2 linked regions of the Paludisphaera rhizosphaerae genome follow. The protein of the gene in region 1 binds, or shares a complex with, the protein of each later gene. Links are inferred from orthologs where the notes say so. Each region holds a gene or a part of one and is shown on either strand. Other genes may lie near its edges.

Evidence for each region.
Region 2: the proteins of G5C50_RS04115 (region 1) and G5C50_RS19425 are in contact, whole or in part, in a crystal structure (PDB 1FMA), measured with the Escherichia coli proteins. The link is inferred for Paludisphaera rhizosphaerae from one-to-one orthologs.

Annotation. Positions count from the first base shown.
Region 1 is NZ_JAALCR010000002.1:358,248-361,854, reverse strand. What follows is about bases 313-3,058. They hold G5C50_RS04115 (MoaD/ThiS family protein), read right to left. Parts: upstream 1,948-3,058; coding sequence 1,678-1,947; downstream 313-1,677. Other genes in these bases: thrC (threonine synthase), read right to left, coding at 2,020-3,058; G5C50_RS04120 (ThiF family adenylyltransferase), read right to left, coding at 569-1,624; G5C50_RS04125 (aminotransferase class V-fold PLP-dependent enzyme), read right to left, coding at 313-545. In the rest of the region: more of G5C50_RS04125, read right to left, coding at 1-312; more of thrC, read right to left, coding at 3,059-3,306. UniProt on the Escherichia coli protein: Involved in sulfur transfer in the conversion of molybdopterin precursor Z to molybdopterin.
Region 2 is NZ_JAALCR010000015.1:42,886-46,476, reverse strand. What follows is about bases 188-2,917. They hold G5C50_RS19425 (molybdenum cofactor biosynthesis protein MoaE), read right to left. Parts: upstream 1,896-2,917; coding sequence 1,479-1,895; downstream 188-1,478. Other genes in these bases: G5C50_RS19420 (NTP transferase domain-containing protein), read right to left, coding at 1,917-2,762; moaA (GTP 3',8-cyclase MoaA), read right to left, coding at 404-1,402; G5C50_RS19435 (amidohydrolase family protein), read left to right, coding at 188-395. In the rest of the region: more of G5C50_RS19435, read left to right, coding at 1-187; G5C50_RS19415 (hypothetical protein), read right to left, coding at 3,274-3,591. UniProt on the Escherichia coli protein: Converts molybdopterin precursor Z to molybdopterin. This requires the incorporation of two sulfur atoms into precursor Z to generate a dithiolene group. The sulfur is provided by MoaD.

The sequences.
Region 1 (3,607 bases):
GGAACCACGCCTGCGGACTGGGCCGCGTCGATCAGAAGGAGTGCGTCGGCGGCGCGAACGGCCTTCGCCACGTCCTCGATCGGTTGGACGGTTCCCAGCACGTTGCTGGCGTGCGTCATGGCCACAAGGCGGGTCTTGGGAGTGATCGCCGCGGCGACGTCCTCGGCTGTAACGTAGCCTTCGCGCGAGACGACGCGGGTCGAGGTGATCCGACCAGCCTTCTCGAGGGCGCGGATGGGACGGCTGATCGAGTTGTGCTCCAGATCCGTCAGCACGACGTGGTCGCCGTCGCGCAGGACGCCCTTGATCGCCATGTTGAGGGCGTCGGTGCAGTTGAGCGTGAAGGCCCAGCGGTCGGGCGACTCGCCGCGGAAGAACTGGTTGAGGGCGTGGCGGACGTCGTCGAGCGTCTTCTCGGCGGCCATGGCCATGCGATGCCCCGCTCGGCCGGGGTTGGCCAGCGACGTGCGGGCGAAGCGGTCGAGTTCCTGATAAACCGGCTCGGGCTTGGGGAAGCTGGTGGCGGCGTTGTCCAGGTAGATCATGACGGACTCCGAGAAACGGACGATCAAGCGCCCACGAACTGGGCGTAGAGGGTTTTCGCCTTGGCGATGTCGTTGGTCCCCTTGATGATGGCTCGACCGTCGGGGAAGACGGTGAACTCATAGCCCTCGGTGGCGAACCGGAGCATGAAGGCGTTGTGGCGGACCTCGCCGACGCCCTTGAGCCGCTCGGCCATCTCGCCGAACTTCAGCGGCTCGGGCCGACGGCTGGCGACCTGCACCGCGTTGCGACCGCAAAGGGCCGTCGTGTGCGAACCCATCGCCCCTTCCAGCCACTCGAAGTTCCTGTGCTTGCAGCAGGGACAGTCCACCTTGCCGAGCAGTCCCGAGATCTTGAGCTGGCGGAAGGTCCAGTCCCAAAGGTCGACCATGATGAGGTCGCGGTTGTACGCCTGCTTCGCCCCCGTGAGGACCTTGAGCGCTTCCATGGCCTCGAACGAGGCGATGACCGAGACCGCCGGACCGAGCACTCCGGCCGTTTCGCAGGTGGGCGTCATCCCGGGCGGGGGGGCCGTCTCGATGACGCAGCGGAGACAGGGGGTCTCGCCGGGGATGATCGTCATCGTCTGACCCTCGGCGCCGATCACGCCGCCGAAGATCCAGGGCTTGCCAAGCTTCACTGCGGCGTCGTTGATGAGGTAGCGGGTCTCGAAGTTATCGGTGCCGTCGAGGATCAGGTCGGCGTCGCCCATGAGGTCGAGGGCGTTGGTGTGGTCGATGTCCGTGACCACAGGCTCGATCTCGATGTTGCTGTTGATGAGCCGGAGCTTCCGCGCCGCGGCTTCGGCCTTGGGAAGGTTGTCGGCGACGTCCTGCTCGTCGAAAAGGATCTGACGCTGGAGGTTATGGGTCTCGATGAAATCCCGGTCGATGATCCGAAGATGACCGACTCCCGCGCGGGCGAGGTGATTCGCCAGCACGGTCCCGAGCGCGCCGCACCCGCAGAGCGTAACCCGGCTCTTCATGAGGGCTCGCTGGCCGTCCTCTCCCATCGCGGGGAAACGGACCTGTCGCGAGTAGCGGTCGAGCGGGTCGGGAGTCGTCGAGGCGGGGGCGGCCATGTCAGGTCGGGCTCCGGGCGGGCGAATTCGGGTCGATCGTTGGAACTATCAGGTCAGCCGCCGGCGACGGCGGGGATGATGCTGACCTCGTCCTTCTCGGCGACGGGCGTATCCAGCTCGTCGAGGAAGCGGATGTCCTCGTTGTTGACGTAGATGTTGACGAACCTGCGAAGCTCAGCGCCGTCGAAGAGACGTTCCTGGATCGACGGATGCTGGCGGCCGAGATCGGCCAGGACGGCTCCGACGGTCGCTCCGACGGTTTCGACCTTGTCGAGCCCTCCCGTTTGAGGACGCAGCGGAGTGGGGATTCGAACGAGCGGCATGGGGAGGTTCCTGATCGTCGGACGGAGAAACGGACTCGGAATGTTTGATGGAATCGCTCGCCTACCGTGGCTTCACTTCGCGGCGAGCAGCGTGTCGGAGGGAATCGCGGGGAAGTCGCCCCGCTGATCCACGATCGCCTCGAAATCCTCGAGAGTCGGCTGGATGACGACGGGGCGGGGCAGGTGGTCGAGGAGAGCTTCCTGGGTCTTCAGCCCGTTTCCCGTGATGCAAAGGACGGTCGAGCCGTTGCGGTCGATCTTGCCTTCTTCGATCAGCTTGCGGGCAACGGCCAGCGTAACGCCGCCCGCGGTCTCGGCCCAGACCCCTTCGGTTTCGGCGAGGAGGCGCATGGCGTCGACGATGGCCTCGTCGGAGACGTCCTCGCTCCAGCCGCCCGTCTCGCGAATCAAGTTGGAGGCGAACCAGCCGTCCGCCGGGTCGCCGATGGCGAGGCTCTTGGCAATCGTGTCTGGGTTGCGCACCGGCTTGACCTTGTTGGCCCCCGTCTTCACCGTGTTGGAGATCGGGTTGCAGCCGGTCGCCTGGGCGCCGTACATCCTCGTCTTCACGGGGCCGTCGAGCAGCCCAAGCAACTCTAGCTCGCGGAACGCCTTGTGGAGTTTGCCGATCAGGCTGCCTCCGGCCATCGGCGCGACGACGTGGTCGGGGACGCGCCAGCCGAGATCCTCGGCGATCTCGAAGCCCATCGACTTCGACCCTTCGGCGTAGAAGGGGCGGAGGTTGACGTTCACGAATCCCCAGCCGTAGCGGAAGGCGATCTGCGAGCAAAGCCGGTTGACGTGGTCGTAATTGCCGCGGACGGCCACGACCTTCGCCCCGTAGATCGTCGCCCCCAGGACCTTGCCCTGTTCCAGCCCCTCGGGAATCAAGACGTAGGAGTCGAGCCCCGCCGCCGCCGCGTTGGCGGCGACGCTGCCGGCGAGGTTCCCCGTCGAGGCGCACCCGACGGTCTCGAATCCAAGCTCGACGGCCTTCGAGAGGGCGACCGCGACGACGCGGTCCTTGAACGAGAGCGATGGATGATTGACCGCGTCGTTCTTGATGTAAAGCTCGGCGACGCCCAGCTCCTTCGCCAGTCGATCGGCACGAATCAAAGGGGTCGCGCCGACGTGACGGCCGACGGTCGGCTCGCCGTCGATCGGGAGCAACTCGCGGTAACGCCACATGGTCTTGGGGCGAGTCGCGATCGCCTCGCGGGAGAATGTTCGGCTGACGGCCTGGTAATCGTAGGCCACTTCCAGCGGCCCGAAGTCCTCGGTGCAGAAATTGAGAGCTTCTTTGGGGTACATCTTGCCGCAGAGGCGACACTTCAGACCCGTGACCAGTTCGCCTGACACCAGTTTCAACCCCCGTATCCAGGGAGATTCGCGATGCTGACGCGGTCGGCGAAACAGCCGTCCGCTTCGAGACGCATCGAATCCAGGGAACGGGATGGGGGATGAGGTGGGATCGGGTGCGGGGCCACGATGTAGCGCCGCCGCCGAAGACCATCTTATCTATCCCATGTTTCGCCTGTTCCGTCGTTCCCGGATGTCGTCCGGGATTCGAACGGAAGGCTATGGGCAGGAGTTAGCACCAGCATCCACCTCGTCGGTGGACCGGTTGCTGTGGCGTCGTCGGGCCCTTCCCTCAGCCACT
Region 2 (3,591 bases), on another replicon or contig:
CCGACGGGGCCAAATTGATCCAGGCCGCGCCGGGGACGCCGTTCGTCCTGGACCATTGCGGCAATCCGCCGGTTTTCGGCGACCTCACGACCTGGAAGCGCGATATCGACCGCATCGCTGCTTTCCCGAACGTGGTGGGCAAGGTGTCCGGGATCGTCTCTCAGGCCAAGGATCGGCCCTGGAAGCCGGACGACCTGGCCCCCGTCGTCCGCCACATGCTGGAGGCCTTCGGACCCGACCGCGTCCTCTTCGGCGGCGACTGGCCCGTCTGCACGATTGGCGCACCGCTCAAGGACTGGGTGAACGCCCTCACCCAGATCGTCGCCGACCTTCCCGAAGACCGCCGGCGGAAGCTGTTCCACGACAACGCGATTCGGGCCTACCGGCTCTCTTGAGCCCGTCTCTAGCCGCCGATCGAGTACATCGGTCGGTCAGGCTGGATGAAGCGGGCCGTGTTGATCTCGTGCCCTTCCCACTTGGCGGCGACCGAGGCGGCGACGGCCTGCGCGACAGCCTCCTCGGGCGCCTCTGAGCGGAGCATCTCCCGGACGTCCGTCTCCTCCAGCGCGAACAGGCAGTTGCGAAGCTTGCCGTCGGAGGTCAGCCGGAGCCGGTTGCAGCTCCCGCAGAAGGGACGGCTCACCGACGAGATCAGGCCGACTCGACCGCCGCCGTCGAGATAGTCGTACGCCAGGGCCGGCGCGCGGGGGTCCTGATCGGCGGCCGGGGCGAGCGGAGCGACCTCGCGAGCGATGACGTCGAGGATCTCCTGAGCGTAGAAGACCTTCTCACGCTCCCAGAGGTGGCCTGCGTCCAGCGGCATGTACTCGATGAATCGCATCTCCACGCCAAGCTCGCGGGCGAACCGGGCGAGCGGCGCGACGTCGTCCTCGTTGAAGCCGCGGATCACGACGGCGTTCAGCTTGATCGGGTCGAACCCCTCGCGTTTGGCGGCGTGAACGCCGGCGATGGCGTCGTCCAGGCCGCGCCGGCGCGCGAGTCGCTCGAAGCGGACGGAATCGAGGGTGTCCAGGCTGATGTTGAGACGCTCCAGCCCGGCTTCCCGGAGCCTTCCGGCGATTGGCGCCAGGAGCATGCCGTTGGTCGTCATGCCGACGTCGGAGACGCCCTCGATCGCGACCAGCATCCGGACCAGGACGTCCAGATCCTTCCTCAGCAGGGGTTCGCCCCCCGTGAGCCGGATCTTGTCAACGCCCAGCGGGGCGACGACCGCGACGAAGCGAGCGATTTCCTCGAAGCTCAGGAGTCGTTCCCGCGGCATGAACTCGACCTGCTCCGGCATGCAGTAGACGCACCGCAGGTTGCAGCGGTCGGTCACGCTGACGCGCAGGTTGTTGTGCACGCGACCGAAGGAATCGATCAGGCGGGGCTTCAAGCTCATGATCGGTCGCGTCTCGGAAGGGGATGACAAGGTGCCGTCGCCCCATTGTAACGCACCGACAAGCTGAGAGTCGCGATCAGCTCATTCCGGGATGGATCCATTCCTCGCGACCGTCGTCCCATTTTTCCCGCTTCCAGATGGGGACGACTTCCTTGAGCGTGTCGATGAGCCAACGACATGCCTCAAAGGCGTCCCCCCGATGGGGGCAGCTCACGGCGACGACCACGCTGACGTCCCCCAACTCCAGTCGCCCGACCCGATGCGAAAGGGCCAGACCGATCACCGGCCATTTACGGCGGGCCTCAGCTTCCAATTCGGCGAGCTTCTTCGCAGCCATCTCGGGATACGCCTCGTACTCGAGATGAACCGTACGAAGGTCTCCCGTCATCTCGCGAACGGTTCCCAGAAAGGTGCAGACGGCCCCGGCGTTGGGGTGCCGGACGCTCTCGGTGATCCTGGCGCAGTCCAACGGCAATTTGGTGATCTCAACCACGGCGACCTCGGACGATAACGACTAGCCGCCGCTGACGGGGGGGATCAGGGCCAGCGGAACGTCGGCTGGAATGACGGCGTCGTCTCCAGCATACTCATCGCCGACCGCGATCCGCACCCGCTCCGCGATCCCCGCCAGGGCGGGATGCTGCTGAATCAGCGCCCGGCGCAGGTCGACGACCGTCGCCGACTCCGGCAACTCGACGACGACTTCCGGAACTCCGGCCAGTTGGCGGGCGATCGCGAAGAGTCGAACCGATCTCGTCCGGCGAAGGCGGTCCAGGTCGTCGGGGGTATCCAGATCGACGAGAACCGCATCGTCGTCGAACGGGATCTCCTGAACGTCGGCGGCGTGCTCTGAGATCAGGGCGTTGACGCCGACCCCGCCGGGGAGGTTCGGGATCGAGATCGCGATTCGCCATGGGAGGACGATCGGATGCCCGCGTCGACCGCCGAACGTGGGGATGAAGATGGATTCCGGACGGCCTAGCCAGGCGTCGATGAGCCGCCCGACCGTCGCCGCCTTGAGCCTCGGACTATCGGCCGGCGCGAGGAGCACCCCTCCGGGGGCCTTGTCCCGGAGTTCATTCAGGGCGGCCAGTGCCAACTCGACCGACTCGCGCATGTCGCCAGGACGCCTCTCGGGCGTCAGCACCCTCGCGCCGACTTGTGCCGCAGCCTCGGCGATCGGCGGCCCTTCGGGGGCCTCGAACGGCGGCGTGACGACCACGATCGGCCCCGCTCCTCCTTCGCGCAAGGCGTTGACGACGCGAGCGATGAGGGGTCGCCCTCCGAACTCGATCAGAAGCTTCGCCCGGCCCATGCGGCGACTCTCGCCGGCCGCGGGGATGATCGCTGCTACTGTCACGTCGCTCAAAAGCCCTCCTTCCGTCCGAAGTCGACGAACCCTCGACCCACTCGATGCTGCCGTTCCAAGGCCCCCGCATCAATAACGCCTCAAAGAAAGGCCTCAAAAGAACGGAGCGAGCCGCGTACAGGTACGGGCCGACTTACTTCAGCACGCCGATCGTCTATTCGACGCCCGAGTACCGCTTCGATCTGGACGACGGCACGACAGTCTACGCGACGTCGGTCCTTTTCGCCCCTGGCATCGGCGCGATCCCGCGTCCTCGACCCGTAGGAGAGTATCTCCTCTCCGTGACCACTGAGGAGCCCCATCCTGGGCGACGTCGAATGCCGCTACCACAGCACGGTCGCGCCCGAACCTCAGAGCTTTCTGCTGTAAGAGCTCGGCGCCATCGGCCTCACGGTTCGAACGCGACGCCGCAGGCTCCTCGATGGAAGGTCGAGTCGCCTGCGGGTCTGAATCGCCTGCACGTCGGCTCACGCTCGCCAAGACGCCGGGAGTCTCGAAGCGCTTATTCGCTTTTCGTGGACTTCCCCGCCTCGGCGGCTGGCTTGTCGGCGGCCGGCTTCGCGGCTGGAACCGTCGACCTCTTCGGGCGGATCTTCAAGATCCCCTTGACCCACTTGCCGATCTTATCCGACTCCTCGGAGGGCCCAAGCCGCAGGCTCACCTTCTTGGCGTAACCGGCGTCCTCAAGGGCCTGAATCACGCCCGGCTTGGCGCGGGCCTGATTGTAGCGTTCCTCCAGGGAATCGTAGGCGTCGTTGACGTCCTTCAGAACTTGCTGGGCCCGCTCCATGGCGGCTCGGGCCGCGATCTGATCGGACTG